Regions from separate parts of the Lysinibacillus sp. FSL M8-0216 genome, predicted to be linked through region 3. Evidence: predicted binding sites of a transcription regulator. Region 3 holds the regulator's gene; each other region holds the start of a gene.

Region 1 (8,417 bases), 530 kb from region 3:
TACTGCTTCCATTCTAAGGCGGTCACGTTCTAAAATTGGTTTTAAATATTTTCCTGTGTAAGAACCTGGCACTTCTGCCACTTCTTCAGGTGTACCTGTTGCAATAATCGTACCCCCTTTGTCTCCACCCTCTGGACCTAAATCGATAAGATAATCAGCCGTTTTGATAACATCTAGATTATGTTCAATAACTAATACGGAGTCACCATTTTCAACAAGACGTTGTAGCACTACAAGTAAACGTGCAATATCGTCTGCATGTAAGCCTGTCGTCGGTTCATCTAGAATATAGAATGATTTACCTGTTGAACGTCGATGTAATTCAGATGCTAATTTTACACGCTGCGCCTCTCCTCCAGACAAGGTTGTGGCAGGTTGTCCTAATTTCATATAACCTAATCCAACATCAACAATAGTTTGAAGCTTACGTTGAATCTTTGGAATATTTTCGAAGAATACTACTGCATTTTCAATCGTCATATCTAAAATATCTGCAATACTTTTGTCTTTATATTTCACTTCAAGTGTTTCCCGATTATAGCGTTTGCCGTGACATACTTCACAAGGAACATACACATCAGGAAGGAAATGCATTTCTATTTTAATAATTCCATCTCCACGGCATGCTTCACAGCGGCCACCCTTGACATTAAAGCTAAAGCGACCTTTTTTATAGCCACGCACCTTTGCTTCATTCGTGGTAGCAAAAACATCGCGTATATCATCAAAGACTCCCGTATAAGTAGCTGGATTCGAGCGTGGGGTACGGCCAATTGGAGATTGGTCAATATCGATGACTTTTTCAAGCTCATCCATCCCTGTTACCTCTTTATGTTCTCCCGGTTTAACCTTGGAACGATTCAGCTTCTGTGCCAATGATTTATATAAAATTTCATTAATCAGCGTGGATTTCCCTGAACCAGATACACCTGTCACTGCGACAAATAAGCCAAGTGGAACATCGACTTTGACATTGCGTAAATTATTTTCCTTGGCACCCTTAATCGAAAGCTTACGACCATTTGGTTGACGTCTTTCAACTGGCAATGGGATAAATTTTTTCCCGCTTAAATATTGTCCTGTTAAAGATTTATTATTTTCCATGACTTCCTGTGGTGTACCAGCTGCAACAATTTGGCCACCATGTACACCTGCACCTGGTCCAACGTCAATCAGATAATCAGCTGCTAGCATCGTATCCTCATCATGCTCCACCACAATCAGTGTATTACCAATATCTCGCATGTTTTGTAAGGTGCTAATCAAGCGATCATTATCACGTTGGTGTAAGCCAATCGATGGTTCATCTAAAATATATAGAACGCCTGTTAATCGTGAACCGATTTGAGTAGCAAGGCGAATACGTTGTGCTTCCCCACCAGATAATGTACCTGCTGCACGACTTAAAGTTAAATAGTCTAAACCTACATTAACAAGGAAGCCCAGTCGTTCTTCAATTTCCCGTAAAACTAGACGAGCAATTTTCATATCCTTTTCAGTGAGATCTAGCTCTTTGAAAAATGTGTCAGCTTCCTGAATTGAATATTGTGTCACCTCACCAATATGTTTGTCGGCAACTTTTACAGCTAATGTTTCTGGCTTTAAACGATAGCCTTTACAAGAAGGACAAGCCTGTTGTGCCATATATTTTTCCATTTGCTCACGAACATAATCTGAAGTTGTCTCTTTAAAACGACGCTCTACATTTCGGACAACACCTTCAAATTCAATCATTTGGTCTCGTACATTGCCAAACTCATTTTCATAATGGAAGTGAATCTTCTCTTTACCTGAGCCAAATAACACTTTGTCCATCTTGTCTCTTGGTAACTCTTTCACTGGCACATCCATTGGAATATTATAGTGATCACAAACTGCTTTTAATAATTGTGGATAGTACTGTGAACTTGTTGGCTCCCAAGGTGCAATAGCATGCTCTAATAAAGAACGATCCCAATCCGGCACCACTAAATCTAAATCCACCTCTTGCGTCGAGCCTAAGCCGTCACAGCTTGGACAAGCACCAAATGGACTATTAAATGAAAACATGCGTGGCTCTAGCTCACCAATAGAAAAACCACAAATAGGACAGGCATGATGTTCACTAAATAGTAATTCCTCATGCTCCATGACATCTACAAGCACACGACCATCGGCCAAACGAAGAGCTGTCTCTAAAGAATCACTTAAACGTGCAGCGACACCTTCCTTCATTACAACACGGTCGATCACTACCTCAATAGAGTGTTTTTTATTTTTATCAAGATCAATCGCATCATCTAAATCTCGTAAATCTCCATCAATTCGCACACGAACGAAGCCTTGCTTTTTTAAATCTTCTAGCAGTTTTACATGTGTTCCTTTACGTCCAGAAACCATTGGAGCAAGGAGTTGCATTTTGGTTCTTTCTGGATAAGTTAATAAACGGTCCACCATTTGCTCAATCGTTTGGGAAGTAATTTCTATCCCGTGATTCGGACAAATCGGCTTACCAATACGTGCATATAGTAAACGTAAGTAATCATAGATTTCTGTAACCGTCCCTACCGTAGAGCGTGGGTTACGACTCGTTGTTTTTTGGTCTATTGAAATAGCAGGCGATAATCCTTCGATTGCATCAACATCTGGTTTGTCCATCTGCCCAAGAAATTGACGCGCATAGGCGGAAAGAGACTCGACATAACGTCGTTGTCCCTCCGCATAAATCGTATCAAATGCTAATGAAGATTTACCTGATCCTGATAATCCTGTTAAAACGACTAATTGATCACGTGGAATTGTGACATTAATATTTTTTAAATTATGAGCACGTGCACCTTGCACGACAATTTCAGTATTTTTCACAAGTCATTCACCCTTCTACCTTCAATTCAAATATTGTATCTCGAAGCTCAGCTGCACGTTCGAAATCTAGCGCTTTTGCCGCTTCCTTCATTTCTATTTCTAGAGAAGCTACGAGCTGGTCTCTTTCTGCCTTTGTCAGCTTTTTGCCCTTCGTCGCCTTTGTTACATAGGATTTTTCTTCTTCTGCCACTTGTGTAGCACGAATTACTTCTGGTATTTTTTTACTAATGGTTTGAGGCGTAATACCATGCTCTTCGTTATAGGCCATTTGCAATTCACGACGACGTTTTGTTTCATCGAGCGCCTTTTTCATCGAGTCGGTTACATGATCTGCATACATGATGACATGACCGTTCGCATTACGCGCAGCTCGGCCAATCGTTTGAATGAGTGAACGTTCTGAACGTAAAAATCCTTCTTTATCCGCGTCTAATATGGCTACAAGTGATACTTCAGGAATATCAAGTCCTTCACGCAATAAGTTAATTCCAATTAGTACATCGTAAGTGCCCTTCCGTAGCTCACGAATAATCTCAATACGCTCTAATGTTTTAATCTCAGAATGCAAATACTCAACCTTTAAGCCCATTTCCTTCAAATAGGCCGTTAAATCCTCTGACATTTTCTTTGTTAGCGTTGTTACTAATACTCGCTCATCACATGCAATTCGACCTTGAATTTCATCGATTAAGTTATCTATTTGCCCTTCAATTGGGCGGACATCTATTAATGGATCCAGTAAACCAGTAGGTCGAATAATTTGCTGGATCATTTCTGGTGTATGTTCCAACTCATAGGGTCCAGGTGTGGCAGATACATAAATAGCTTGATGTACTCGATTTTCGTATTCTTCAAAACGTAATGGACGGTTATCTAGCGCAGATGGCAAACGGAAACCATGTTCTACGAGTACCCCTTTACGCGCTTGGTCACCGTTGTACATCCCTCGTACCTGTGGAAGAGTTACGTGACTTTCATCTACGACAAGCAAAAAGTCCTCAGGGAAATAATCAAGCAACGTATATGGAGTCGCACCTGCTTCACGTAAAGTTAAGTGACGTGAATAGTTCTCAATCCCTGAACAAAAGCCCATTTCACGCATCATTTCTAAATCATAACGTGTCCGTTGCTCTAGACGCTGAGCCTCTAATAATTTATCCTCGGCACGCAGTAAAGCTAGACGATCCTCTAATTCTTTTTCAATGTTTTCTATCGCTTTTCGCATTTTTTCTTCTCGTGTAACGAAGTGGGATGCTGGGAAAATAGCGACATGCTCTCGATCTGATAGTATTTCTCCAGTTAAAGCATCTACCTCACGAATGCGATCAATTTCGTCCCCAAAAAACTCGACACGAATACAATGCTCATCACGTGAGGCTGGGAAAATCTCTACTACATCTCCTCGTACCCGAAACGTCCCGCGTGTAAAACTAACATCATTGCGCTCATATTGAACATCTACAAGTTTGCGCAGTAGCTGATTACGTTCAATTTCCATACCCGTGCGGATCGAGACAACCATTTCACGATATTCTTCTGGAGAACCAAGACCGTAAATACAGGATACAGATGCAATAATAATGACATCATCACGCTCAAATAATGCAGAAGTTGCAGAGTGGCGTAGCTTATCAATTTCATCGTTAATGCTAGAATCCTTTTCTATATAAGTATCTGTCTGCGGTACATAGGCTTCTGGTTGGTAATAATCATAGTAACTAACAAAGTATTCTACAGCGTTATTTGGAAAGAACTCTTTGAACTCACTATATAATTGGCCCGCCAACGTTTTATTGTGTGCCATAATGAGTGTCGGTTTTTTAACCTGCTGGATTACATTTGAAATCGTAAATGTTTTCCCAGTTCCTGTTGCACCAAGTAATGTTTGATGACGCTTGCCTGCTTTCACACCCTCCACTAATTCCGCAATTGCCTGTGGCTGATCTCCATTAGGCTGATATGGCGCTTGTAAATCAAAAGTTTGCACACCTGTCCCCGTCCTTTCTTTCCAATTTGTACATATATTTTAGCATAGCAATATTAAAATTTCGAACATTTAACGAACGAATGTTTGTAATTTTTTTTTTCTATCCCTAAAATGGAATATGGATACTCAACCTTCTACTCTCATAATAGCCGTTTCGTCAGGTTTTCAAGCCTTATCTAGTAATGAGATGTCAATTGTAGAATGGTAGTCGTTCCTTCTCTTTTCTCATTTTTAGAGCAATACTTTTTATACATTAGGTGAATGGCACAGCCACTCTATCATCTCCAAAAAAAATCCCGCTCTCCATAGTCGCGGAGAGCGGAATTATTAATATGATTCATCTTCTGATTGCTGCAAGGAATTGAGTTCGGTTGCGTATTGATAAAATGCGTTTTCATCTTTTTCATCGAGCGCTCTATCTATTAAAACGATGAGCTGCTCTTGTCGATGCATACGCTGGATACGATTTAAAAATAAATCTAAATAAATCTCGTTTAATAATTTCTCTGCCTCATCAACTTTTTTTGACTGACCAACGGCTTTTAGAAAATCTGTGTACGAATAATATTTATCCAACGATCTCACCCCGATCCTTTTCTAAATTATATGAAAATTGAAATTAAAAAGCAATGCTTACGATTTGAAAATAACTTGGATTAACTAGTAAACTCGTGAAATTTAAAGCAAATTCTCTAAGCATTTCATTCATTTATCAACCTTGTTTCATTACTTTGTATATTTTTTGAAATTCATTTTATGTATTACACTACGGTTATCAATAGAAAAGGGAGGCACTTCCAAAATGACTAGTAAATTTGTAAATGGCTATTTAATTTCCTTTAACACTTACTTGCTCCAACCAGTTCAGCATGACACTAAAGTTTTCACTCATGTTATAGACAAACATAATGAGCTAATTGTTACTCGGAAGCCGATGCATGTACTGCGAAAATCTTGTATTTCATTAGGCTCCACCTATGAAGCAGCAAAGCAATCTGCTAAACGCTTTTTTGGTAATCAACATAAGCTACCAATCGTCGTGGCCTTTGATTATGGTTTTCCTTGCATCTTTCTACCAACCTATTCACCTAATTCCATTCATAATATATGGATAGGGCTCCATGCGATTATCAATATTACGCCGAGCGAAACAGGATGTGTGGTCACATTAAAAAACGATCAAAAGATTGAGCTACCTATTCAATATGCTTCTATTAGTAAACAGTTTGTGAATGCTTCTATGCTCTATAAACATTACATGAATGAACGAAAACAACTTAGTCAAGATTCACCCTATCATCCATTCTTTTAACTAAAAAATCCCCCAAGAAACAACTCTTGGGGGATGGCTATTAGTTAATTTTTGAACGTAAGTAAGCATTAATAAATGGATCTACATCGCCGTCCATTACCGCTCCGACATTCCCTGTTTCTTCATTCGTACGGTGATCTTTTACCATTGAGTATGGATGGAATACATACGAGCGAATTTGCGAGCCCCAGCCAATGTCCTTTTGTTCACCACGGATCTCATCAAGCTGCGCCTGTTGCTTCTCTAACTCTAATTGATATAATTTCCCTTTTAACATAGCCATCGCTTTCTCACGGTTTTTAATTTGTGAACGTTCTGCTTGGCATTGTACAACCGTACCAGTCGGGATGTGTGTAATACGAACAGCTGAATCTGTTGTATTAATATGCTGACCACCCGCACCTGTCGCACGATACGTATCAATTTTCAAATCCTCTGTACGAATATCAATTTCAATATTTTCGTCAAATTCTGGCATGACATCGCAAGAAACGAAAGAAGTATGTCGACGGCCTGATGAATCAAATGGTGAAATACGCACTAGGCGATGGACACCTTTTTCGGCTTGTAAATAGCCGAAAGCATTATGACCTTTAATTGAAATGGTTACAGATTTAATACCTGCCTCATCACCAGGAAGATAATCCATTGTTTCCACCTTAAAGCCACGCTTCTCAGCCCATCGTGTATACATACGTAGTAGCATAGAACCCCAGTCTTGTGACTCTGTTCCACCTGCTCCTGGATGCAACTCTAAAATAGCATTGTTTTGATCGTATGGACCACTCAATAATAATTGCAGCTCAAAATCAGCCATTTTTTGTTGAAATTCTACCAGTTCTTTTCCTAACTCTTCCTGCAATTCTTCGTCTGGCTCTTCACGTAAAAGCTCCAGTGTCATATCTAAGTTCTCATGTATTTCTTCTAACTCTTTATATTCATTGACGATTGCTTTTAAACCATTGCCCTCATTAATGATCACCTGTGCACCTTGCTGATCATCCCAGAATCCGGGCTCTAGCATCATTTCATCTAGCTCCTGTATACGTGCCTCTTTGTTTTCTAAGTCAAAGAGACCCCCTGAAGTCCACCAATTTTTTGGCTGTAGTGTCTAACACATTGCGTACATCTGCTAATTCAATCATTGTAAAATCCTCCGAACGTTAGTAATGGAGACTAGTGTGAAAGCTCCGATCTTACTATTATAACGTTTTTACCGAGGAAAACATACATAAAAACACTACTCTACGTCTCGTCCTCAAGCATATCAAGCGCAAAACGTTGAAATACTTTCACACGATCATATTGAACAAGTAAATGCTTCGTTCTTCGCTCTAATCTATATTTTAATAAAAATGCCCGCTGAATACGATACTCTATCGTTTTGACACTAACATCTACAATAATATCCTGACCATTCGTAAAGATTATCTTTGTACTCTTTTTATCCACAGAGAAATACTCTTCAATATGATGGACAGCAAACCATATACATTCCGGATGTAGAGGTGACTTGCTTGGAAACCATAAAATATTCCCTCGCTCATCCACAACGATTGGGTTTTTATTAAGCTTACCTAAAATCATTTTTGATCCATCAAAAGCCCCTCTTAAGCTAGAACCATAATAACGCAGATTATAGTCCATTAACTTTGTCGGCGGTATTTTAGAAATATAATCTTTACTTTTTTCCATTACCCGAGTACATAAATTTCCAAAGGAATCATACACAGGCATATACAACATAGTTTCACTACTCATAATATCCTTCTTATGCATCATTATTCCCCCTTTATGCACTTATGTTTTCAGCCTAAATAAAAAAAGAATATACCAATGTCCGTACATTCCCGATTTTTTCTACAAGTCGAAATTGCTTGGAAAACTCTATTTCCACCCACATTTCTCCCACCCCATCTTCAATCTTTTGTCACTCTTAATTCTTTGTTTTCCAACCCATCTAATTATTAGGATAATAGTAAATAATAATAGAAGTATTCTCTAAAACTAAATTCCTAATATTACAGCTATTGTATACCCACATTTTACTATTGTCTATAAATTATGACTTTTATGACAATATTTTATTTTTTTATACAAAAAAAGATCATTTCAACATACAGTTAAAATGATCTCAGACTGTAGACAAACTCGATGAATTTTGAGTTTGCCTACAGTCTTTTTTCTTTTACAATGAAATAAAGTAAAGCCGTTGATTTCCACTACGGGCGGACGCTTTCCGCGGGCGGGGTCGAGCTGCTTCCCTCGCTTCGC
Region 2 (8,417 bases), 1.3 Mb from region 3:
TAATTATAATAATAAACAACAAGGCAAATGCCATAGTAGGCGTTTCTGGCATTACCTCTGTTTTCATAAAAGCACCAATAAAATACAGTAATTCTCCTCCCGCAAATAGGGTAAGAGAAAGGAAGCCCACCACTGTGATTTTTCCAAAAAAGCGACCGAGAAGTTTTTCATTTGCTTCAATAAAATTCAGTGTCGGTGTTTGGTCCCCTAACGTCACAAATAATTTCACAACAAGCAAACTAAGGACAACACCAATACTTGCAGCAATCCACGCATCTTGCTTACTAGAGCTTGCAATACTTGAAGGGATGATTAAGATGGCAGTACCGATAGAAAGGAGGAATGTGATAATTGTAAATTGTCTTGAACTAATTACTTCTTTTTCCATATAAGTGTCCTCCAATTCATGACGATGTGTCTACTATTTTGTGAGTGAAACGATAAAATCTTTAATTGGTGTAAAAATAAAGGTTATAAAATCTAGAGGACTCGGGATATTTATTTTGAGAGCAATGCCCATATTAAGCGCTGTTCCAATTAGTAATAGGATTGAAAAAACAAGAATGGTTTTGGTCTCTTGTTGCTTTTTGAGTTTCGGGATATATAGTATCGCAATAATGATTGAAATGATTAAGATGGCTATTGCTAGTACCAATCCACTATCCCTCCTTTGGCTTTTTTAATAATGAGTTTTGCATTGTGCCTAAACCTTGTGTTGTCACTTTTACATGAACATGGATTGGTAGATCAGGAAAGATATTTGGCCAATCGTTTTTGATTTTTTTCCATTGTTTAGCATCTGCACGATGTAGGGCATCACCATAGCCTAAAACATCCACTTGGTATTGCTGTTGAATTTTTTCTAATGTTTTTTCAATACGTTCATCGATGCCCTGTGCTGTTTTTTTATTGATATAATCCACCGTTTTATTTTTCGTTAGATTGATATCACATTCGACCTCTCCTACATTTTGTTCCACATTTATTTGGACATCAATTTGCGGTTTCCCATTCTTAAATGATCCCTTTACTTTTGTGGAGGATTTCGTAATCTCAGTTGAGAGTGTACCTTGCTTTGGACAGGTGACGATTTCAATCGTACTTTGTATTTTGTCACTGAGGAAACTAATACTTTTACTTTCTCCCTCTGAAAGTAAACCAATGTATTGATCTCCTTTAAAGATGGCCAATCCTGCATATTTTAACAACACAGGTGTTTTAACACGTTGGACGTTTGTTTGATCGGCCCCTAACCGTTTATCCCCATGAACTTCAATCGCAGAAATCAAAGCCCCATTGTCCTTTTCACTGAGCCTTGTGACCAATTCGTCTATATTAATAGCAATAGTAGAGCCCCAAACTTTTTCAGAAACTTTGAGGGAGTTTAAGATTTTATTAGCAGGAACTTTTTCGATAGGTGTGAGAACATTTAACACTTCCTTAGCTGTAGCCTCATAAGACATGATGACATCGAAATCCTTTCTAAACTCATGGTCTCGTGCAATTAAATCTAATGAATCACTGATTCCATCTTTAGCGAGATCTTCACCTAAAACGACTACCTGTAGATGGGCAAAATATGGCTTCCGTGCAGCAATGGTAGTCATTTTGCGGATGGCCTCAAAAATTGTTTCCCCTCTAGAATGATAGCTGACAACAGGGGAGCGCTGAGTGGAAGCTTGTCGCATGGAAACCTCACTAGGATCAACTATTTGAACGGTAATCTCATACTCATCATCTACTTTGTCTATACCAAGCGCTACAACAATGGCTAATTCATTTAATTCACGCTTACTCCAGCAACCACTTAACAGTAAAGTGAGGATGCATAGTAAGCAGATTACTTTTACTTTTGCCATATTTTATTCCTCATTTGTTCAGTAGTTTTATTTCCGACCTGTTCTTGGGACATATTTATGCCCTCTAACAACGTTTTTCTGATTGACTAAACGTGGACGTGTTAATAAACGTCTACGAGGAAGCAATAAAAATGCATCTTTTTGATCCTGTAAAATTAAAGGAGCAAACGGGCTTAAATACGGTACACCAAATGAACGAATGCTGCATAAATGAAGAATAATGATAATAATGCCAAACATAACTCCAAAAAGACCAAACATAGCAGCTAAGATCATTAATGGAAAGCGCAGTACACGAATCGTATTGGACAAACCATAAGCAGGGAATAAAAAACTACAAATGGCCGTTAATGCCACTATAATAACCATTACAGCCGAGACAACACCGGCATCTACCGCTGCCTGGCCAATTACCAGCGTACCTACGATGGACACAGCTGGACCGATTGTTCGCGGCATTCGAAGCCCTGCCTCTCGTAGTATCTCAAAGGCAAGCTCCATAATAAGTGCTTCCACTACGGCAGGGAAGGGCACGCCTTCTCGTTGTGAGGCGATACTAATTAGCATGGCCGTCGGTAGCATTTCTTGATGAAACGTCGTAATCGCAACATAGAGAGATGGTGCTACCAATGCCAAACTAATACCAAAGAAACGTAAAATACGAATGAGGGAACTAATCATCCAATGTTGATAGTAGTCTTCTGCTGATTGCAAAAAGGAAGTAAATAATGCAGGCACCACTAATACAAAGGGGGTACCATCTACTAGAATCGCCACTTTCCCATCTAATAATTCACCAGCAATAACATCTGGCCGTTCTGAGTTGTAAATGGTTGGAAACATGGTATTTTTAGAATCTTGAATAAAATCCTCAATATAGCCACTTTCTAAAATGCCATCGATATTAATGCGATCTAACCGCGCTAACACCTCCGCAACAATTTTGTCACTGGCGATACCATGTATATACATCACGGCGACATCTGTTTGTGTCACTTCACCGATGACTCGAGACTTAATCCAAAGATTTGGACTTTTTATTTTTCGTCGAATGAGCGCGGTATTCGTACGCAAAGTTTCAGTAAAGGACTCTCGAGGTCCTCTAATAACGGATTCGGTTGAGGGCTCTGTGACAGCTCTATCCTTTGCACTTTTCGTACTTGTTACAATGCCTTCAGCAAAGCCGTCTAATAAAATGACGGTTTCACCATTAAGGATGGCATAATACAATGATGTGAAATTTTCGATATTCATCACATCACCAACAGTTAAATAGGAACTTCGCACATATTGATTAATGGTAGTAATTTCAATTTCTTGTTCTTCCTCAATATTCGCCATTAATTTATCAATCACTGAATCCGAAATCATCGTTTTATCGGATAAGCCATCAATGGAAATAATGGCCAGTCGATGGGGTTCAGCTTCACCAATGGTAATTTCTCGTATAATGATGTCATTGCTATGACCGAGAGTGTTTTGAATGACTTTTATATTTTTGGCAAGGGAAGTGTTTAATAAATCGTCCGTTGTAAGGGATGGGGAGGGATCGATCTTGTTTGATATGGACATGGGTTTTCCTCCTCAAATGGATGTTCACTATATATAGAATGGACAACTTTGTGCGGAGATAAACGAAAAAAGGAATGAAATTCTAGCTACTATTTTTCAAATAAAAAAACAGTATTTCCTTTCAGAGACTGAAAGGAAAATACTGCTTTATGTACGATACTCGTATTGTAATTCATCTAAACTAGCATCCACGTCCACATGTAGATTGTGATCGTTAAAGAACCATAAATCTTTTTCATCGATGTAATAGGTTACGCCATCAATGACTGCTTCTGCTCCAATGCCGATGGGCTCTTCTCGCGTCATGCCTAGTGAAAAGCCTTCGTGAAAAGGACTTGAGCCACCATAGCGTGCATAAAAGCGAATAGTATCGCCAGGTTCTACTTCCATCTCTTGTTTGAACCATTGTAGGGCTTCATCTGTCAGTGCAATTTTCATAGCGAATGCTCCTCTCTTCTTACAGCCATTTTACCTTTGGCTCGGTGCCATTTTTAATACGTACAATATTGGCACGATGACGATAAATAATAAAGGTAAATAAAAAGGCTACCAAGATGCTTAATGCAAAGTCACCTGTAACAAAATAATAAACGATTGAATAGATAAGTGCTACTAAAGCGGCTATCATAGATGTTAAGCTGACGATTTTTGTGATTTTCAATGTCACAAGAAAGGCAATTAGGAGCAAGACAAACAATGGCCATGAATAGCCTAATAAAACACCTGCTGATGTGGCAACGGCTTTTCCACCACGGAAATTGGCGAAGATTGGAAACATATGACCAATCACTGCAACAAGACCTAGGATTAAGGAATGGATAGAACTGTCTGAGAATATTGGAAGTGCAGCTAGTAAGACAGCGGCAGTCCCTTTTAGAACATCCATCACAGTCACAACAATACCAGCTTTTTTTCCTAATGTTCGGAACGTATTGGTTGCTCCAAGATTACCGCTTCCATGTTCTCGGATATCGGTATTATAAAAAATTTTACCTATCCATAGCCCTGAAGGTATAGAGCCGATTAGATAAGCACATAAAATAATAAGTCCATTGATCATAGTTGGACTCCTTTCATTCATAGTCCATCACTTGGTACTAATAGTTTGTAACAAGTATTTTACACTTTTTCTTGCTAATCTACAATGTTATGAAGGAGATTTCGTAAGGAGTCTTGAATTCAATACAAAAGAAACTAAAGTAAGTTAGAGATAGGCTTTTAGGCATGATTGATGAAAGAACGAAAAAATTCTTTATTAAAATATAGGCAAAAAGGCAATTTTGTCATTCGTTCATTCCTTTGGTAGAATAGAAGTCTAACTTTATTCATTTACATGACATTGACGCATCAACTATATTGCAACTAAATAAGCTACGATGCGTCAGGTGTTTACGGATACTAGTGGTAGTCTGTCTTGCTTAAATTCCAATTTTAAGCAACTGTTGAAGATGTTTACTATTTAAAGTGTATATTAAAACTGTGAGCAATTTTTAAAAATTTAATGGGACCTGTCGCTAACTATTGACAGGAAATGCTATTATTATTAGGATGAGAACATAAATAGAACAAGTGTTTGTTTTTTGGAGGGGAATTTTTTTGACGAATAAACAGTCACCTAGCGTCTATAATGATGACGCTATACAAGTATTAGAAGGATTAGAAGCGGTGCGCAAACGACCAGGCATGTATATCGGTTCCACAGATGGCCGTGGACTTCATCACCTTGTGTATGAAATCGTTGATAATGCGGTGGATGAAGCATTGGCTGGCTTTGGATCTCATATTATTGTCAAGATTCACAAAGACCAGAGTATTAGCGTACGCGACTTTGGCCGTGGAATGCCAACTGGTATGCATAAGATGGGTAAACCTACTCCTGAAATTATTTTTACTGTCCTTCATGCAGGTGGTAAGTTTGGACAAGGCGGTTATAAAACGAGTGGCGGCTTGCACGGTGTAGGTTCTTCTGTCGTGAATGCGCTATCCACATTTTTAGAAGTAACCATCCATCGTGATGGTAAAAAATATCGCCAGCGCTTCGAGCATGGTGGACATCCAGTGACAACACTTGAAGAAATTGGTCAAACGAAGCAGACAGGTACGCTTGTTCATTTCCTACCTGATGAAACGATTTTCTCTGTTACAAAATATAATTATGATACGTTAGCAGAACGTTTAAGGGAGTCAGCTTTTTTATTAAAGGGCTTAAAAATTGAATTAATTGATGAGCGCGAGGAAGGCAAAAATGATATGTTCTTTTATGAGAACGGCATTGAAGCTTTCGTTGCGTATTTGAATGAAGAGAAAGATGTTCTTCATCCTGTGAAATATGTGGAAGGTATTCAAGATGATATTGAAGTAGAGTTCGCCTTCCAATATAACGATGGTTATTCTGAAACGATTTTGTCGTTTGTTAATAATGTACGGACACGAGATGGCGGTACCCATGAAACAGGTGCAAAAGCAGCTCTGACGCGTGTTTTTAATGAATACGCAAGAAAAATTGGTTTATTAAAGGATAAGGATAAAAACTTGGAAGGAACGGATATTCGAGAGGGCTTAGCAGCTATCGTATCTGTCCGTATTCCTGAGCACTTATTACAATTTGAAGGACAAACAAAGGGCAAGCTTGGTACAAGTGAGGCCCGTTCAGCAGTAGATAGTGTGGTGTCTGAGCAAATTTTGTATGTGCTAGAGGAAAATGCTGAATTGTCGGCATCTCTTGTGCGTAAAGCGATTCGTGCGCAGCAAGTACGTGAAGCGGCTCGCAAAGCTCGTGAGGATGCGCGAAATGGTAAGAAAAACAAAAAGGGTAGTACGATTCTGTCAGGGAAATTAACGCCTGCACAGTCACGTAATGCGGCGAGAAATGAATTATATTTAGTCGAAGGTGATTCAGCGGGTGGTTCTGCAAAACAAGGTCGCGATCGTACATTCCAGGCAATATTACCACTGCGCGGGAAAGTGATTAACACGGAAAAAGCCAAGCTTCAGGATATTATGAAAAACGAAGAAATTTCAACGATTATTCATGCGATTGGTGCAGGTGTTGGAACAGATTTTGCTGTTGAGGATTCAGCCTACAATAAAGTAGTCATTATGACCGATGCTGATACAGATGGCGCTCATATTCAAGTATTGCTATTAACGTTCTTCTACCGTTATATGCGTCCGCTCATCGAGGCTGGTAAAGTCTTTATTGCATTACCGCCACTTTATAAAGTTTCTAAAGGGACTGGCAAAAAAGAAGTGATTGAATATGCTTGGACAGAAAACGATTTACAAAAGGCCATTAAACAAGTTGGAAAGGGTTACATATTACAGCGCTATAAAGGTCTTGGTGAGATGAATGCAGACCAGCTATGGGATACAACAATGAACCCTGACACACGTACATTAATTCGTGTCACAATCGAGGATGGTGCACGTGCAGAGAGACGTGTCACGACGTTAATGGGCGATAAGGTAGAGCCACGTCGTAAATGGATCGAAGCCAATGTAGACTTCGGTATGGAGGATGATGCTAACATTTTAGAAAATGAATTCATCCAACAAGAGGAGGGCCAAGCATGAGTAGCACAGAAAAGTTTCAAGATTTACCTTTAGAAGAAGTAATGGGTGACCGTTTTGGTCGCTATAGTAAATATATTATTCAAGACCGCGCGTTGCCAGATGCACGTGACGGTCTTAAACCTGTACAGCGTCGAATTTTATATGCGATGTTTACAGAAGGTAATACACACGAAAAACCTTTCCGTAAATCGGCTAAAACAGTCGGTAATGTAATCGGTAATTACCATCCACACGGAGATAGCTCTGTCTATGAGGCAATGGTACGTATGAGTCAGGATTGGAAAGCTCGTCATATGCTCATTGAAATGCATGGGAATAACGGTTCAGTTGATGGAGATCCTCCAGCTGCCATGCGTTATACTGAGGCAAGACTATCTGCGATTGCGGGTGAAATGTTACGAGATATCGGGAAGAAAACGGTTGAATTCGTACCAAACTTCGATGATCAGGATATGGAGCCAACTGTTTTACCAGCACGTTTCCCTAATTTACTAGTAAACGGCTCTACAGGGATATCTGCGGGTTATGCAACTGATATTCCACCTCATGCACTAGATGAAGTGCTAGATGCTGTATTGATGCGCTTAGACAAGCCTACTGCAACAGTGGATGAATTGATGACGGTACTCAAAGGTCCAGATTTCCCAACAGGCGGTATTATTCAAGGTGTGGACGGCATTAAAAAGGCATATGAAACAGGGCGTGGTAAAATTATTGTCCGTGCGCAGGCTGTGGTGGAACCTATTAAGGGTGGCAAAGAGCAAATCGTTGTTACCGAATTACCATACGACGTGAATAAAGCGAATCTTGTAAAAAAAATTGATGAGCAGCGTGTAGATAAACGCCTTGAAGGGATTGCTGAAATTCGTGATGAATCTGACCGTACAGGGTTACGTGTCGTAATCGAGCTGAAAAAGGATGTTCCTGGACAAGGGATTTTACAGTACTTATTTAAAACAACAGATTTACAAGTAGCTTACAATTTTAATATGATTGCGATTCATAATCGTCGCCCAACGATGATGACATTACCATTATTATTGGACGCCTATATTACTCACCAAAAAGAAGTGGTCACAAATCGTTCTATATATGATTTACAAAAGGCAAAGGATCGTTCCCATATCGTAGATGGCTTAATTAAAGCATTGTCTATTTTAGATGAAGTCATTGCGACAATTCGTTCTTCAAATGATAAGAAGGATGCCAAGCTCAATTTACAAGCAAAGTTCGATTTTACCGAGGTACAAGCAGAGGCGATTGTGAGCCTGCAATTATATCGTTTAACGAATACCGATATTACAGAGCTCCGCCAAGAACAGGATGATTTAAATAAATTGATTGCCAAGCTAGAAGGAATTTTACAAAGCGAGGCCAAGCTTGTACGTGTCATTAAACAGGAATTACTAGATA
Region 3 (8,417 bases):
TTGTTAGCTCAGGTGTCGTACTCACAATGATCTCAATATGGGGGCTTGTTCATCAATTTACGTATAGTCATCTACTTGATTGGAAGCTAAGTATAGCTCTTACAACGATTACATTATTCCTCACAGCGAGCATTTCGCTATGGCTTAGTTCCACACAACATTTAAAAACGCTTCGTACTACAGGTTTTGTTATTTTAGTCATTGCGTTTATCAAGCTTATTTTCTTTGACTTATCAGCCCTTGATTTATTAATTAGAGCTGTTCTATTTATAACAATTGGTGGCATTGGCATGCTGTTGTCAGGTAGGTTGCTGAGGAAATAAATTGAAGAGATTCCAATGATTTTTGGAATCTCTTTTATATTGTGCTAAACTGATACTACTCTTACTCTACTCCCTCTTTCTTCGTACCGTATGACTTCAAACCTTTTATGAAATATTCTTCAAATACATCACTCATTTTCAATGTCCATTGTTTTGAATAACATTCGATACGTGGATTGCTGAGCAAGACTACAATAATTATATGAATAGGCGCATCATACTTATTGTATGGGCGCCTATTGGTTTAGGAGGACATAAATTTGGAAATGGCTTATACAATTATCATTTTTTTAGTTGGTCTAGTCTTTGGCTCTTTTTATAATGTAGTTGGCTTACGTGTGCCGCGGAAGGAGTCTCTTGTATATCCTTCCTCCCATTGTACGAGCTGTCAGAGACAATTGACGGCTCTTGATTTAGTGCCAGTATTGTCTTATCTGTTTTTAAGAGGAACATGTAGAGGCTGTGGCTTTAAAATTTCTTGGCTATATCCAGTGATAGAATTGTTAACTGGGGGTTTATTCGCCTTTGCTTATTTGGAGCTAAACTGGAGTTTAGAATTTATAGTAGCTTTATCGTTCATCTCATTGTTAGTCATTATAGTTGTTTCAGATTTTATCTATCTGTTAATTCCAGATAAGATTCTTTTATTCTTTTTGCCTTTTTTGGTCATAGGACGTGTACTGTCACCCTTAACACCTTGGTGGGACAGCCTAGTGGGTGCACTCGTTGGTTTTGGCATATTATACAGTATTGCGGTCTTATCGAAAGGTGGAATGGGAGGGGGCGATATTAAATTCTTCTTTTTAATTGGTCTCGTTCTCGGTACTATTCATACGTTGTTGACTTTATTTATTGCCGCTATCATAGGTATGATAATCGGAATAGTTGTCTTATTAAAGCATAAACAAGGAAGACAAACACATATTCCCTTTGGTCCATCTATTGCATTAGCCGCTACTATTGTTTATTTCTACGGAGATTCGTTCATCAATTGGTATTTAGGTTATTGGTAAGTGTTTAATCTTCAATGTTGTGGAGGGGAATCAAGTGAAGCCGATTATTGGAATTACAGCTTTTGTAGAAGATGATTTATCAGCTCATTTAAATGCTGCTTACAGCAAAAGTATTATTAAGGCGGGTGGTATCCCCCTTATTATTCCGTTAGGTGTGGAGGAAGATGCTGCTCAAATTTTAGCCCTTACGGATGGCTTAATGCTATCGGGAGGCTATGATGTACATCCTTTTCTATTTGGAGCGGAGCCTTCACCAAAGCTAGGTAAAATTCATCCAGCTAGAGATGCCGTGGAATTAGCATTAATTGAGGCTGCATTTGTACGGAAAATGCCTATTTTTGGCATTTGTCGGGGTATCCAAATATTAAATGTTGCATTAGGTGGGACGTTATATCAGGACATTGATAGTGACCATTATAGTACGAAGCTAATCAAACATATGCAACAAGCTGGTAGGTCAGTAGCAACGCATTATGTACAAATTATTGCGGAGAATTTATTAGCGACTATTCTGGAACAAGAGAAAATTGCCGTCAATTCTTTTCATCATCAGTCAGTGAATGTACTAGCGGAGAATTTAAAAGTTGCAGCGAAATCAAGTGATGGCATTATTGAAGCAGTGGTGCATGAAGAATTACCATTCTGTTTGGCTGTCCAATGGCACCCAGAGGAATTAGCTGTAGCGGGAGATCAGCATGCACAAAAGTTATTTGCAGCATTTGTTGAAGCGAGCTTGAAATTTAAAAAAGAAGCATAGAGAGATCATTGTAAAAAGAATCCAATAGTTAATGGATTCTTTTTTTTGCGTAAAAAAGAGGATATATGCTCAGTGAAGGAACACAATCCTCAAACCCTCATTTAATTAATGTACACGGCGGTAAAGACCAACAACTTGTCCCAAAATTGATACTTGATCGACGATAATCGGTTCCATTGATGAATTTTCAGGCTGTAAACGGAAATGGTTTTTTTCCTTAAAGAAGCGTTTTACAGTAGCTTCATCCTCAGCTGTCATGGCTACAACAATGTCTCCGTTAATGGCCGTTGACTTTTGCTTTACGATCACTAAGTCACCATCTAAAATTCCTGCTTCAATCATCGATTCACCCATAATTTCTAACATGAATAACTGATCCTCACTCGTGCCATATGTATCTGGCAGTGGGAAATACTCTTCAATATTTTCGATAGCTGTAATAGGAGAACCTGCTGTAACCTTCCCTACAAGTGGTACATGGATGACATGTTGCTTTTGGATGGATTCCTCAGGCTCAAGAATTTCAATAGCACGTGGCTTAGTTGGATCTCGACGAATAAAACCCTTTTGTTCTAATCGAGCCAAATGACCATGAACAGTTGAACTTGAAGCAAGTCCAACAGCTTCCCCGATTTCACGGACTGATGGCGGATACCCTTTAGCTCGTACCTCGTCTTTAATGAACGCTAAAATGTCCTCTTGTCTTTTCGATACTTTTTTCATGATTGCTCACCTCTTTTTTCTAATATCAATCTTCTTATTTGATAGTATAACAGAATGCGAACACGTATGCAAACATAGGTTCGAAAAGCGTTTGACAAAAACGTTTGTTCGCTTTATTATGAGAACATACATTCCGAACAAACATTCTAGAAATGAGGTTTTAATGATGACATGGCTAAAGAAAAATACACATATCACTATATTATTAGGTGCTTGTTTACTCTTCGCAAGTTACCTTTACATCACTGATCCGGGGGATGTTAATTACGCTGAAATTCAAATCGAACATGGGGATAGCTTGTGGTCGTTAGCAGAACAATACCGTGGTAAAATGAGTAAAGAAGATTGGATTAAGCTTGTCAAATCAGAAAATGAGTTAGCAGACATTAAAATCGTGGCAGGTAAATCTCTAGTCATTCCAGTTTTGAGTGATCAAGCCAGTCCCATCAAAACTATTGAAATTGCGAGAAACGAACAATGAAAAATAATCAAATGACGGCTGTTATCTATTGCCGAGTAAGTACTGAAAAAGAAACGCAAAGCTCCTCATTAGAGCGCCAACAAGAAGAATTAGTGCACTATGCTAAAGAACAAGGCTATGAAGTAAAGGGTGTTTTTAAAGATAAGCATAGCGGTTATGATGTTGAACGCGAAGGCTTACTTGAAATGCTTGATTTTATAAAAGAGAAGGAAATAAAAGCTCTTTTTGTACAAGATGAAACTCGTTTAGGTCGTGGAAATGCAAGAATGGCAGTATTGCATTTATTACAAAAATCAGCAACAGATGTTTATTCGATGCGTGATGCAGGACCAGTCCAATTAAACGAAATGGATACGATGCTACTAGAGATTTTAGCAATTGTAGAGGAATATCAACGTAGAATACATAATGCAAAAATCCGCAGAGGTATGCGACGTGCTGTTGAAAATGGCTATCGCCCTGAAAATAACCTATCCAATCGTGGCAATCCACATGGTCAGGAACGTAAAGAACTCCCTGTTGATGAAATTGTGAAGCTACGGAATCGTGGTTTTACCTTTGAGGAAATTTCCATTACGCTTAGAGGACTAGGCTTTGAGGTAAGTAAGGCAACCGTACATCGCCGATTCCAAGAGCATCAAGAAAGATTAGCAGGCAAATAATATAGCCCGCTAATTTTTTTTAATATAAGCTTTCAATAATAACATTTTTGGGTAGCTGAAAAGGGTTATCTTTATTAATTCGATCATAAAACATAATGCCGTTTAAATGATCGATTTCATGTTGTACAACGATAGATTCATAGCCTTTTAAAGACATAATAAATTCCTGTCCATCAATATTATAGGCTTTTACTTTAATTCGTTCATATCTTGGTACAAAACCGTGAACAGGTCGATTAACAGACAGACACCCTTCACCCTCAGGCAAATAGATCATATTGAAAGAATGGCTCATTACTTTTGGGTTAATGAACATCATTTCATGTTTTTGATCGTGATTCTCAAAAAGTACAGCAAACATTCTCTTATCTACGCCAATTTGATTGGCAGAGAGGCCACTACCAGAACGGAGTTTATACTTTTTTATTAAAATCGGGTCTTGGCTGTTTTTTAAATATTGAAGCATAGATAATAATATATGTCGGTCCTCTAAGGGAACTGGTATGGCAACGTCTTGCGTTTGTTTTCGTAATAGGTTTGAGTGTTCTTTTACAAAATCTTTCATAGTAATCATGTAATCAGGATGAAATTTTGCCATCGAAACATACCTCCTCAATAGGACTTCTTCAGAAGTTCATCAAGCTAAATTGTATGGTCGGATCATAGATGCAGTGCCCAACAACGTTTATAGGCGCGCATTTTCACAAGTGTTTAACGTTCTTCTAATCTTCTAATAAAATATTCCAATCTTCACGTAAAACTGCGTAATAGTATTCGTCCCACCATCCATTCCCATATGGTATACACTTTTTAAAATATCCTTCACGCCTCATTCCGATCTTTTCCATAACTTTATAGGAAGCGATATTTTCGGGCTGACACGTTGCAATAATTCTATGAAGTTTCTTTTCATTAAATCCATAGTCTAATACAGCTCGAGCAGCTTCAGAAGCAAAGCCTTGATTTTGATAAGCTGGATTTAGTACCCAACCGATTTCATAAGTATGATCGCCGAAACAAGGATGGAAAACGATATGACCAATCACTTGCTCGCAATTATTTGAAACAATAGCAAAATGTTTTGCTTTGTCGTTACTATTTTCTGCAATAAATTTCTTTGCCTGTTCTTCATTGAAAACACCTTCAGGCATATAGTGCATCACTTTTTCATCTGAAGTATAGCTATAAACAGCTTCCCAGTCCTGCTCTTGAAATGTTCGAATGAGTAATCGCTTAGTTGTCACGTTCACATGTATATCCTCCAATAGATAGTTAAATTTTTCCTTCCATATAATATTTATACACTTCAAACATCTGGAAGTCATGTATTTTTTATTTCAACAGCTTGAATAGGGGTTGGTATAACTGCATTTAATGGGAAACCGTGCTATACTTTGCATACTGAGTTCAATAAGGTAGGTACTGAAAGGTGTGTAACGATGTTATCAAAAGAAAAAATTAACCGTATAAATGAACTTTCTGCTAAAGCGAAAAGCGGTCAACTAACGGATGAAGAGGCAAAGGAGCGAACAGCGCTTCGTAAGGAATACTTAGATACATTTAGAGCAACAATGCGTGATACGATTGAAAACGTAAAAGTGGTTGATGCAGAAGGAAATGATGTCACGCCTGAGAAGGTAAGACAAGCGAAAAAAAATAAATTTCTAAATTAATGTGACACAATTCAATAAAGTATGTATGAAAATACAAATAGTATTACAAAAGCATTGTTTTCTAAAGCAATGTTGACTAAACTGTAGAAGAACAATTATAGGACGAGAAAGGATGTCACAATATAATGACTCAACATGCGGATTTATTAGCAATTAATGCTATCCGAACTTTGTCAATCGATGCTATTGAAAAAGCAAATTCTGGTCACCCAGGTTTACCAATGGGGGCAGCGCCAATGGCTTATACGCTTTGGACAAAACAATTACGCCATAATCCAGCGAACCCAAAATGGTATAATCGCGATCGTTTTGTATTATCAGCTGGTCATGGTTCCATGCTTCTATACAGCCTACTTCATCTAGGCGGCTATGGTTTACCAATGGAGGAAATTCAGAGCTTCCGCCAATGGGATTCATTAACACCAGGACATCCTGAATATGGTCATACAGTAGGTGTGGAAGCGACAACTGGTCCTCTAGGACAAGGTATTGCCATGACTGTAGGTATGGCAATGGCTGAGCGTCATTTAGCAGCTACTTACAATAAACCAGGTCATGACATCGTTGACCACTATACATTTGCATTATGTGGTGATGGTGACTTAATGGAAGGCGTTGCAGCAGAGGCTATTTCATTAGCTGGTCACTTAAAACTTGAAAAATTAATCGTGCTTTACGATTCTAATGATATTTCTTTAGATGGTGACTTAGAAAAGTCATTCTCAGAAAACGTACAAAAACGTTTTGAATCTTATGGTTGGAATTATTTAAAAGTTGCAGATGGCACAGATGTTGATGCGATTAATGCAACTATTGAAGAAGCTAAAAAATCAACTGGCAAACCAACATTGATTGAAGTGAAAACAGTGATTGGTTTCGGTTCTCCAAATAAATCGGGTAAAGCAGATTCTCATGGTGCTCCACTTGGTACAGATGAAGTGGTATTAACAAAAGCTGCTTATGAGTGGGCACACGAGCCTTTCCAAATTCCTGCTGAAGTATATGATACGTTTAATGCTGCAGCTGAAGTGCAAGGAGCACAGTCTGAAGAAGCTTGGAATGCGAAATTTACTGCTTATAAACAAGAATTCCCAGAGTTAGCAGTTCAATTTGAACATGCTATGAATGGTGAATTACCAGCAGACTTCGCTTCTGAATTACCAGTGTATGAAGCTGGTAAATCTGTAGCAACACGTTCTTCTTCTGGTGATGCGATTAATGCTATCGCTAAGAAAACACCATCATTCTTTGGTGGCTCTGCTGACCTTGCAGGCTCTAATAAAACAACGATGAAGGGTGCAGGCGATTTTTCTGCAGACGATTATGCTGGTCGCAACATCTGGTTTGGTGTTCGTGAATTTGCAATGGGCGCTGCTTTAAACGGTATGGCACTTCACGGTGGTTTAAATGTATTTGGTGGTACATTCTTCGTGTTCTCAGATTATGTTCGTCCGGCAGTTCGCCTTTCAGCATTAATGGGTCTTCCTGTAACGTATGTATTTACACATGACTCGATTGCTGTAGGAGAAGATGGTCCAACACATGAACCAATCGAACACCTTGCATCATTACGTGCAATGCCTAATTTATCTGTTGTTCGTCCTGCGGATGCCAATGAATCAGCTGTTGCATGGGAGCTTGCCGTTGCATCAGAAAATACGCCAACAGTATTAGTATTGTCTCGTCAAAACTTACCTGTACTTAACGCTTCTATTGAAACAGTACGTGAAGGTGTGACGAAGGGTGCTTACACAGTATCTCCTGCTACTAAAGAAGTGGCGGATGCGATTTTAATTGCAACAGGCTCAGAGGTTTCACTTGCAGTTGAGGCACAAAAAGCATTAAAAGCTGAAGGCATGGATGTAGCTGTCGTTTCAATGCCATCTATGGACCGCTTTGAAAAACAAGATGCTGCTTACAAAGAATCTGTTTTACCAAAAGCTGTCACTAAACGTCTTGCGATTGAAATGGGTGCATCATTCGGCTGGCATAAATATACCGGCTTTGAAGGTGATGTGCTTGCAATCGATAAATTTGGCGCATCAGCTCCAGGGGAAATTGTAATGGAAAAATACGGATTCACTGTAGAGAATGTAGTTGCAAAAGTAAAAGCACTATAAGATTTTTAATAAAATACCACAACACTCAGCGTACGTATGAATTCGCAGGGTGTTGCGGTATTTTTTTTACTATTGGCTGTCGTATCACTAAAGGAATACATCCGGTGGCAAGGGTCTTCTAAAATATGTCTAATTAAAAAAACTGCATATGGTTATGCAGTTTTTTATGTAGAAATTATTTCGCAAGCCCATTCTGAAAGGCATAGACAACGGCTTGTGTGCGATCTTGAACCTCAAGCTTTGCTAGAATATTGCTTACATGTGTTTTGACAGTTTTTAAAGCAATATATAGCTCGTCAGCAATTTCCTGATTGGCTTTGCCTTGTGCCATCAGCAATAAAACTTCCATTTCACGGTCAGTAAGATGGTCGTAAAGGGGTGTATTATTGCCGTGGCGCATACGGTGCATCATTTTAGATGTAACTTCTGGTTCTAATACCGTTTCGCCACCCATTGTTTTACGAATGGCTTCCGCAATTTGTTTTGCATTAGATGTTTTTAATATATAACTCACTGCTCCTGCCTCTAAAGCAGGGTAGACTTTGTCATCATCTAAAAAGCTAGTCACCATCATGATTTTTGCCTCTGGCCAGGCGGCTAAAATTTCTGCTGTTGCCTCAGCACCAGTCATAATGGGCATAACATTATCCATTAAAATAATATCA
Region 4 (8,417 bases), 2.0 Mb from region 3:
ATCGTTCGCTCCAATTGCTTTAACTGCTCAATTTTTTGATTAATTACTGGAACTTTACCTGTTTTCTTAAATAACTCGTTCGCCTCTTTATCCATTTTTTTCTCAAGAGCAGACAGGTGCTGGATACCTGTTGTGCCAGAGGAGAGGAGAAGATGTGTTAATTCCTCCTCTGACATTTTTTCAATGCCTTGAAGCTCATGCAAAGAAAATGAAAAAATAGATTCAAAGGATGCTCTAGAATAGCCATATAAAAGCTTAGCTAACAACTCCTCCTGTCCCGTTGTACCATCTTCAAGATAAACAGTAACATCACCTGAAGCCTTGCCTTTCACACGCTCAATAATGCAGGAACCATAAATAGGGTGTAATAGTGTCAGTTGACCACCAAACTTAGTCGATGTTTTTGGTTCATATTTGCGCTGAGTCTGCTGCCTTGTTGGAAAGCCAAAGAGCATCTGTAAAACAAATTGCTGAATCGTTGTTTTTCCTGCCTCATTTAAACCATAAAAAATTGTAACGCCTTCATTTAAGGGAATTGTCAGGTTTTGATGCTTACCAAAGCCATAAATTTGTAGTTTTTTGATTGTTAGCATGTGCATCACGCCCTTTGAATTTCTTCCGCCAATAGTGACTGTGCGTTGTGCGTTAAATTCTTTATATCCTTTTCAGATAAAGGCTCGATCAGTCTAGCACCACCAGCATACTGGTACAAGTCTTTTAGTATATCCTTCCAGTCAGTACTATCCCATTGCTCCATTAAACTTACGACTGATTGCGTAGCAGCAGAATATTCACCGTGAATTGAAGGTTTTTGTAACACCATTTTTTGTACCCAGCACATTGGCTCAATCCCTTCTTCTGCCTCGCGAATAGTCTCCAGCCATGCGTCCACCGTCGCATGCTCAAACAAGGCCTCTGTTTGCTCATCAATATTTTTTAAATAAAGCTCCACTACCGTCGCTCCCAATGAAGTTCTATTGACAGCAATTGCTTCCTCGCATCTTTTAAGTAATTCATTAGCATGGACGATATTCGTACAATCCACCTCTATTGTGTTATAAACAATGGTGGAGGTAGGAATAAAATCAAGTTCACATGCTGTTTGAGATAAAGTTACATCATAGCAACCTTTTATTCCTTGTTCTTTACGATGACGGCTTTGAATATTGCCTGGATAAACGATAGGAGGGTTTTCATGTAAGAGCTGTCGTTTATGAATATGCCCCAACGCCCAATAATGATAGTTCCGTTCAAGTAGTTGCTGTTTTGTAAATGGAGCATATAAAGCGTGTGAAGTATCGCTTGCCTCACTGCCATGCAGCATGCCAATATGAATTGCATGAGAATCTTGAGCGATTGGATAAGTATCAATAACCGACTCCTTTAAGTGGCGTTCACTATAGCTGAAGCCGTATATACAGACTTGCTGACCGCGGATTTTCAACTGGACAACACTCGTCTCAGCCGGTAATTCATACACATTACTTGGTAAAGAAAAACGTGTCCAAGTTCCTTTTAAATGATCATGGTTCCCATAGCTAATAATTACAGGAATATTGTGTTGAAAAAGTTTCTCCATTGCCTCTTGAAATTTCCTTTGGGCTTGTAAACTGCGATTTTCACCATCGTAAATATCTCCGACAATTAATAAAAAGTCGGGCTGCTCCTGAATGGCCTTTTGAATAATTTTATCAAAAGCATCAAACGTACTTGATCGAATCTCCTTCAAAATGTGTTCAGGTAAGCCAAATAAGCCCTTAAATGGACTATCTAAATGTAAATCTGCCATATGGAAAAAACGAATTGCTGACATCCAATCACCCCAACTATAGATAATTCCCACCTCAGTTAGTTACTACAAACTATCAACCAAAGCAGTCATATGATTACAAAACCGAATATTTGTTCTATTTTATCATACTTCCCTATTTATGAAAAATGGTAATGCTTAAAAAAAAAGGTCGACTTACTTTTTCCACAATTTTCGTAATTTATCAAATAGTTTACTAGTTTTACCGTGAAGTTTATAAATCTTCTATGTATAATAGATATATATTTAAATAAAGGGTGGGGTTTGTATGGAGAATTACCGTTTCACAGCTTTCGAAAAAACAGGGGAAACATTGTTTGATGAAACATGGACATTTGAAAATGATGAGGCTGCTAAGTTAAATGGCCAACAACAAATTGAAGAAAAAGGTGTTGCCAACAAAACTCATCGTCTTGTAAACGCTTCAGGTAAATTAATTTTATTCCATGTTTAATAATTGAGAAAAGGCACGTAGGATATCTACATGCCTTTTCTTATTTTTATTTCCCTACAAAGACAGGTGTTCTTTTCTCTACAAAGGCATGAATTCCTTCTAAATGATCTGTCGATTTACGCATGGTTGATTGACCTTCCGCTTCCATTGCAAGGATATTTTCGAGCTGTGCTAAATTTTGAGCGTGTAAAATATTTTTTGTCGTAATCATAGAAGAAATAGGTGAGGCAAGCATTTTACCAACAAGCTGATCTGCCATTGCAAAGACAGTACCATCAGGGGCTATATAGTCGATTAATCCTGCATCTAATGCTTCTTGTGCTGTAAGGACCTTCCCTTCCCAAATCATTTGTTTCGCTTTCACCGTACCGACACGTTCCTTCATAAAGAAGTGACCACCTCCATCTGGAATGAGTCCTATGCCTATGAAATTCATAGCTAGCTTACTCTTTTCACATGCCACAACAATGTCTGCCCCTAGTGTTAAACTAAAGCCTAGACCTGCCGATGCACCATGAACTGCCGCAATGACTATCATTGGTAGCTGATAATAGGCCTTAACGATGCGTGTAAGATATACCATCGCTTCGTCAATATTTAGAGGCTTATTTGAATCAAGCATCGCCTTAATATCGCCTCCAGCAGAAAAGACCTTCCCTTCTCCACGAATAACAAGTACTTGTATATCTTTTTCCTGTTGCAAAGCCTCAAAGCATTCAGCTAGTTCTCGCATCATAACGTCATCCATCGCATTCATCGCCTGAGGACGGTTTAAAGTTAACGTTGCACGGCGATCTAACATTTCTAATGTAATCGTTGAAAATTCCATCTCCATTACCCCCAAATATGAATAGTCATTCGCTATGTACTATTCGTGTTTTTTTAGAAAACTCCTTCTCCGCTAAACAAATTCGCTTTTGTTATGCTATATTAAAGGACGAATATTGTTATAAAGGTGGTTACACATTTTGACGCAAAAAGACTATCGTATATTACTTTATTATAAATATGTTACGATTGAAGACCCTATAGCATTTGCTGAAGAGCATTTAGCATTATGTCAAGAACTCGGACTTCTTGGCCGCATTTTAGTTGGTAATGAAGGAATTAACGGAACTGTTTCGGGAACTATTGAACAAACAGACGCTTACATGAATCATATGAAGATAGATCCTCGATTTAGCGATATTATGTGGAAAATTGACGAAGCTGATGGGCATGCTTTCAAAAAAATGCACGTTCGCCCTCGCCTCGAGATTGTTCACTTAGGTTTAGAAAATGATATTAATCCATTAGACATAACAGGGGAATATTTATCCCCTAAGGAATTTATGGAACAAATGCAAGAAGAGAATACGATCATTATCGATGCACGGAATGACTATGAATTCGACCTTGGTCATTTTAGAGGCGCTATTCGACCGGATATTGAAAATTTCCGTGACCTACCAGCATGGATGGAAACACATAAAGAAGAATTTGTGGATAAAAAGATTTTAACTTACTGTACTGGTGGAATTCGTTGTGAAAAATTCTCTGGTTGGTTAAAACGTGAGGGCTACGGAAAAAGTGTTGGTCAATTACATGGTGGTATTGCCACATACGCAAAAGATTCCGAGGTAAAAGGTCAACTCTGGGATGGGCAAATGTTTGTTTTTGATCGTCGTCGCAGTGTGCCAATTAATCAAGTGGAGCATGTCGTTATCGGAAAAGACTATTTCACAGGTGAGCCTTCCGAACGTTATACGAACTGCGCAAATCCCGAATGCCATAAATTAATGCTATGTGAAGAAAAGCATGAAGACTTTTATATGCGTAGCTGTTCTGATGAATGCCGTCGTGCCAAACGTAACTTCTTCGTTGAGGAGCATGGCTGGACGGTAAATCAAATCGAAGAGCAAATCGCTAAAATCGCAGATGTCCAAAACACAAATTCATGATAGACGTCACTCCATTACTTGGCGACAAAAAGAGCATCGTTTATGACGATGCTCTTTTGTACTGGCATTAAACTTCTGCTAAAAAACGTCCTACCTGCCTACCACTAAATATACAGCCACCAACAAACGTTCCTTCTAAAGCGCGGTAGCCATGAACACCACCGCCTCCGAAGCCGCTTACTTCCCCAGCAGCAAATAGTCCTGAAATAGGCTGACCATCCATCCCTAACACTGCCCCATTTAAGTTTGTTTGTAAGCCACCTAAGGTTTTTCTTGTTAAAATATTTAATCGTACCGCAATTAAAGGCCAATTTTTAGTGTCTAAAATTTTATGTGGCTTAGCAACACGTACTAGCTTATCCCCAATATAATTTCTAGCACCGTGAATGGCGTTCACCTGTAAATCTTTTGTAAACTTATTATCCATTTCTCGATCCCTTGCTAAAATTTGCTCTTTAATTTTCATGAAATCGAGTAAATCATTGCCTGCTAGTTTATTCATTCCATCTACTAGTTCTCTTAAATCATTTGCAATCACAAAATCCTCACCATGGTTTTTAAAGGCTTGGATTGGAGCAGGTGGTCCGGGCATGATTCTTTTTAAAACATCACCAATGCTTTTGTTTGTTAAATCAGGATTTTGTTCCGAGCCAGATAGAGCAAATTCTTTTTCAATAATTTTTTCCGTTAAAATAAACCAAGAATAGTCATAGCCTGTTTTTTGAATCGTTTCTAGTGTACTGAGTGTATCGAATCCAGGGAAATTAGGCGCATGAAATCGGTTACCTTCTGCATCAAACCATAAGGAGGAGGGGCCTGGCAAAATTCGTATTCCATGATTAGGCCAAATCGGATCCCAATTTTTTAATCCTTCTGTGTAATGCCACATACGATCACGATTCACAATACGGCCTCCTGCATGCTCTGTAATTTCCAGCATTCTTCCATCTACATATGCAGGGACACCACATACCATATTTTTAGGAGGGGTCCCTAATCGTTCAGGCCAATTTTTTCTCACTAAATCGAAATTCGCCCCGATACCCCCACTTGCCACAATAACGGCTGCAGCCTCATAAGAAAATTCTCCGACTCCTAATCTTGAGCTTTTTTCCCCTCGACTAATAAAGGTTTCTGCTAGTATTGTTCCACTTATCCCCATAATCCTTCCGTCTTGCTGAATAAATTCATCCACACGATGTCGTGGTTTAAATTCAATATAGCCTTCTTTTATGGCCTTTTTGACTTTATCCACAAATGGCTTAACAATGCCTGGACCTGTTCCCCATACAATATGAAACCTCGGCACTGAATTTCCATGTCCACCAGCAAGAGAACCACCCCGTTCTGCCCAGCCAACAATAGGAAAAAATTTAATCCCCTTTGACTTCAACCAATCATATTTTTCACCCGCAGCAAAATCGACATAGGCCCTCGCCCATTTATATGCCCAGGAATCCTCATCTTCTAAACGATCAAAGCCTGCTGTCCCTAACCAGTCCTGCCATGCCAACTCCTTACTATCCTTAATGCCGAGTCTTCTTTGTTCAGGAGAATTTACTAAAAATATGCCACCAAAAGACCAAAATGCCTGTCCCCCTAATGAATTTTCAGGCTCTTGATCTACTAGAAGTATTTTTTTCTTTGCATCGACTAACTCGCAGGCTGCCACTAAGCCTGCCAGTCCGGCACCAACTATTGCAACATCGTATTTCATTACTACACCCCCAAATCAATCATCCTTAATTTAAATTCTTCTTTCATAGTCTATTTACCTTCTAAAAATCAAAGTTTTGTCTAAAATGTGACAAGATAAAATGTTCGTTTTCTTTCATGAAGCAAACTAGTTCTAACATAGAACAATTAATTAATACCATTTAATTGCCATATAATATTTTCGCTATAAACTTCATGGAACCTTGATACAATCAATCTTTTTAAATATCGTTAATGCTTTCATTGTACACCCCTAAAAGACGAACATTATTAAACGATAATACATAAAATATTCGTGTATTGATATTTTTCAGACTTTTGAAGTCAATGTTTTTTTAGTTTTTTAGAAATATCGTTGACAAAGGTGAACAATAGGGATTATGATGTTAACAAATTTAATCATAAAAAATATAACGACGGAGACACACTAGTCGAAAGAAAATCCAAAGAGAGCTGATGGTTGGTGCAAATCAGTGATTTCTACGATAATAGTTCCACTCCTGAATAGTTAAGCTGAACCATCTAAGTAAGCTTATCCGTCTCATGCACGTTACGCATATTGCTAAGACTGCAAGAATAGGTTTTTCTAGCAGTGATTAAGGGTGGTACCGCGAACCAAGTTTATACAGCCTTTCGCCCCTTACAACACAATAACTGTGTTTGTAAGGCGTGAAAGGCTTTTTATATTGCTTTCGATTCGGAAAGGAGATTGTTTGCATGCTGTAAGATGTTAGAATTTTACAAATTCCAGACTATCGTAGATAAACCACAATTAACATTTATTAAAAAGGAGCTAATTATAATGATTACTGCCACAAAAACAATTAACGTATTTATCGCTGACCCACTAAGTGAGGATGGGATTTTTCCATTACGCCAGGAACAAGATTTAGATTTAAACATTATCGTAGACACTGGCCTAGCACCAGAAGAATTAATCGCTAAAATTGCAGATGTAGACGTGTTACTTGTTCGTTCACAAACTACTGTGACACGTGAAGTAATTGAAGCGGCAAAAAGCTTAAAGTTAATTGGTCGTGCTGGTGTAGGTGTCGATAATATTGACCTTGCTGCTGCCACTGAGCATGGTATTATCGTTGTTAATGCTCCAGATGGTAACACAAACTCAGCTGCTGAGCATACAGTCGCCATGATGACATCACTTGCACGTCACATTCCACAAGCTTTTAATACATTAAAAAATGGGAAATGGGACCGTAAATCTTATGTTGGAGTAGAGCTAAAAAACAAAACTTTAGGTGTTGTAGGCTTTGGCCGAATCGGTGTTGAAGTAGCTTATCGTGCAAAAGGTCAACGTATGAATGTTATGGCATATGATCCTTTCCTAACTGATGAGCGTGCAAAAGAATTAGGTGTCACAAAGGCGACAGTGGAAGAAATTTGTCAAGCAGCCGATTTCATTACTGTACACACACCACTTCTTCCTGAAACACGTAATCTTATTAATAAAGAAAAGTTTGCGATGATGAAAGATGGCGTACGTATCATTAACTGTGCACGTGGCGGTATTATTAATGAGGACGATTTGTATGATGCTATTGTAGCTGGTAAAGTAGCAGGTGCTGCACTGGATGTATTCGTATCTGAACCAGCGACAGACCATAAGCTGCTTACTTTGCCTCAAGTAATTGCAACACCTCATTTAGGTGCATCTACGATTGAAGCACAAGAGTCTGTAGCTGTTGATGTATCAAATGACATTATTAAATTTTATAAAACAGGTACTGTAACAAATCCAGTGAATATGCCATCTATTCCGAAAGAGCTTCTGGCACAAGTTGAGCCTTTCTTTGAATTAGCGGAAAAACTTGGTTCATTCTTATCACAAGTAACAACAGAGCCTGTAAAAGAAATCAACTTATCTTATGCTGGAGATGTAGCAAACTATGATGTCCGCCCATTAACATCAAATGCATTAAAAGGTTTATTAGCTAAAAATCACGGTAATCATGTGAATGATGTCAATGCTCGCTACCTGTCTGAGCGTATTGGCATTAAAATTATCGAACATAAAACGACAACGGCTAAAGGCTTTACAAGTTTAATTACGATTGAAATTATTACTGCAAATGAAACACATACCGTAGCTGGTACATTATTAAATGGCTTAGGTGCTCGTATCGTCAAAGTAGAGGACTATGTTGTAGACGTTATTCCACAAGGTCATCTTCTATATATTAAAAACACTGACAAACCAGGTGCAATTGGTCGTGTAGCCACTAAACTTGCAGAAAAGGAAATCAATATCGCCACTATGCAAGTAGGTCGTGCCCAAGTTGGTGGGACAGCGGTTATGATGTTAACGATAGATAATGTTGTAACAGATGAAGATTTAGCATTTGTGGCACAGCTTGAAAATATTGATGAAGTAAAAGCTATTAATTTATAATAAGCAAAACGAAAAGCAGGGAGTTTTTACTCTCTGCTTTTTTAAATACACTTTAAAGGGTAAGCTAGTGAGCATCATAATATTGGT

What was found. The regulator LexA, encoded in region 3, represses DNA repair genes until DNA is damaged. The targets are predictions, from matches to a motif close to CGAACATATGTTCG.
Region 1: uvrB (excinuclease ABC subunit UvrB) is a predicted target of LexA. The motif match lies at 4,905-4,918, and genes of this name have one in related genera.
Region 2: parE (DNA topoisomerase IV subunit B) is a predicted target of LexA. The motif match lies at 4,994-5,007, and genes of this name have one in related genera.
Region 4: MKX57_RS20095 (DNA repair exonuclease) is a predicted target of LexA. The motif match lies at 1,896-1,909, and genes of this name have one in related genera.

What each region holds. Positions count from the first base shown of each region.
Region 1 is NZ_CP152007.1:722,567-730,983, reverse strand. Features, by position in the region: gene uvrA (excinuclease ABC subunit UvrA) at 1-2,844, opposite strand, end outside; gene uvrB (excinuclease ABC subunit UvrB) at 2,852-4,831, opposite strand; gene MKX57_RS03350 (IDEAL domain-containing protein) at 5,159-5,407, opposite strand; gene MKX57_RS03345 (competence protein ComK) at 5,634-6,143, shown strand; one part of gene prfB (peptide chain release factor 2) at 6,184-7,212, opposite strand; one part of gene prfB (peptide chain release factor 2) at 7,214-7,285, opposite strand; gene MKX57_RS03335 (competence protein ComK) at 7,389-7,925, opposite strand.
Region 2 is NZ_CP152007.1:2,592,810-2,601,226, reverse strand. Features, by position in the region: gene MKX57_RS12695 (endospore germination permease) at 1-388, opposite strand, end outside; gene MKX57_RS12690 (hypothetical protein) at 422-655, opposite strand; gene MKX57_RS12685 (Ger(x)C family spore germination protein) at 660-1,859, opposite strand; gene MKX57_RS12680 (spore germination protein) at 1,887-3,431, opposite strand; gene MKX57_RS12675 (HesB/YadR/YfhF family protein) at 3,579-3,869, opposite strand; gene plsY (glycerol-3-phosphate 1-O-acyltransferase PlsY) at 3,889-4,491, opposite strand; gene parE (DNA topoisomerase IV subunit B) at 5,028-7,004, shown strand; gene parC (DNA topoisomerase IV subunit A) at 7,001-8,417, shown strand, end outside.
Region 3 is NZ_CP152007.1:1,249,327-1,257,743, forward strand. Features, by position in the region: gene MKX57_RS05800 (DUF2339 domain-containing protein) at 1-323, shown strand, start outside; gene MKX57_RS05805 (A24 family peptidase) at 584-1,336, shown strand; gene MKX57_RS05810 (gamma-glutamyl-gamma-aminobutyrate hydrolase family protein) at 1,371-2,093, shown strand; gene lexA (transcriptional repressor LexA) at 2,199-2,816, opposite strand; gene MKX57_RS05820 (LysM peptidoglycan-binding domain-containing protein) at 2,980-3,297, shown strand; gene MKX57_RS05825 (recombinase family protein) at 3,294-3,959, shown strand; gene def (peptide deformylase) at 3,979-4,557, opposite strand; gene MKX57_RS05835 (GNAT family protein) at 4,682-5,209, opposite strand; gene MKX57_RS05840 (DUF896 domain-containing protein) at 5,399-5,632, shown strand; gene tkt (transketolase) at 5,758-7,752, shown strand; gene MKX57_RS05850 (response regulator transcription factor) at 7,928-8,417, opposite strand, start outside.
Region 4 is NZ_CP152007.1:4,043,215-4,051,631, forward strand. Features, by position in the region: gene MKX57_RS20090 (AAA family ATPase) at 1-593, opposite strand, end outside; gene MKX57_RS20095 (DNA repair exonuclease) at 599-1,813, opposite strand; gene MKX57_RS20100 (YhzD family protein) at 2,079-2,264, shown strand; gene MKX57_RS20105 (enoyl-CoA hydratase) at 2,311-3,093, opposite strand; gene MKX57_RS20110 (rhodanese-related sulfurtransferase) at 3,233-4,204, shown strand; gene MKX57_RS20115 (FAD-binding dehydrogenase) at 4,272-5,921, opposite strand; T-box leader at 6,325-6,564, shown strand; gene serA (phosphoglycerate dehydrogenase) at 6,723-8,330, shown strand.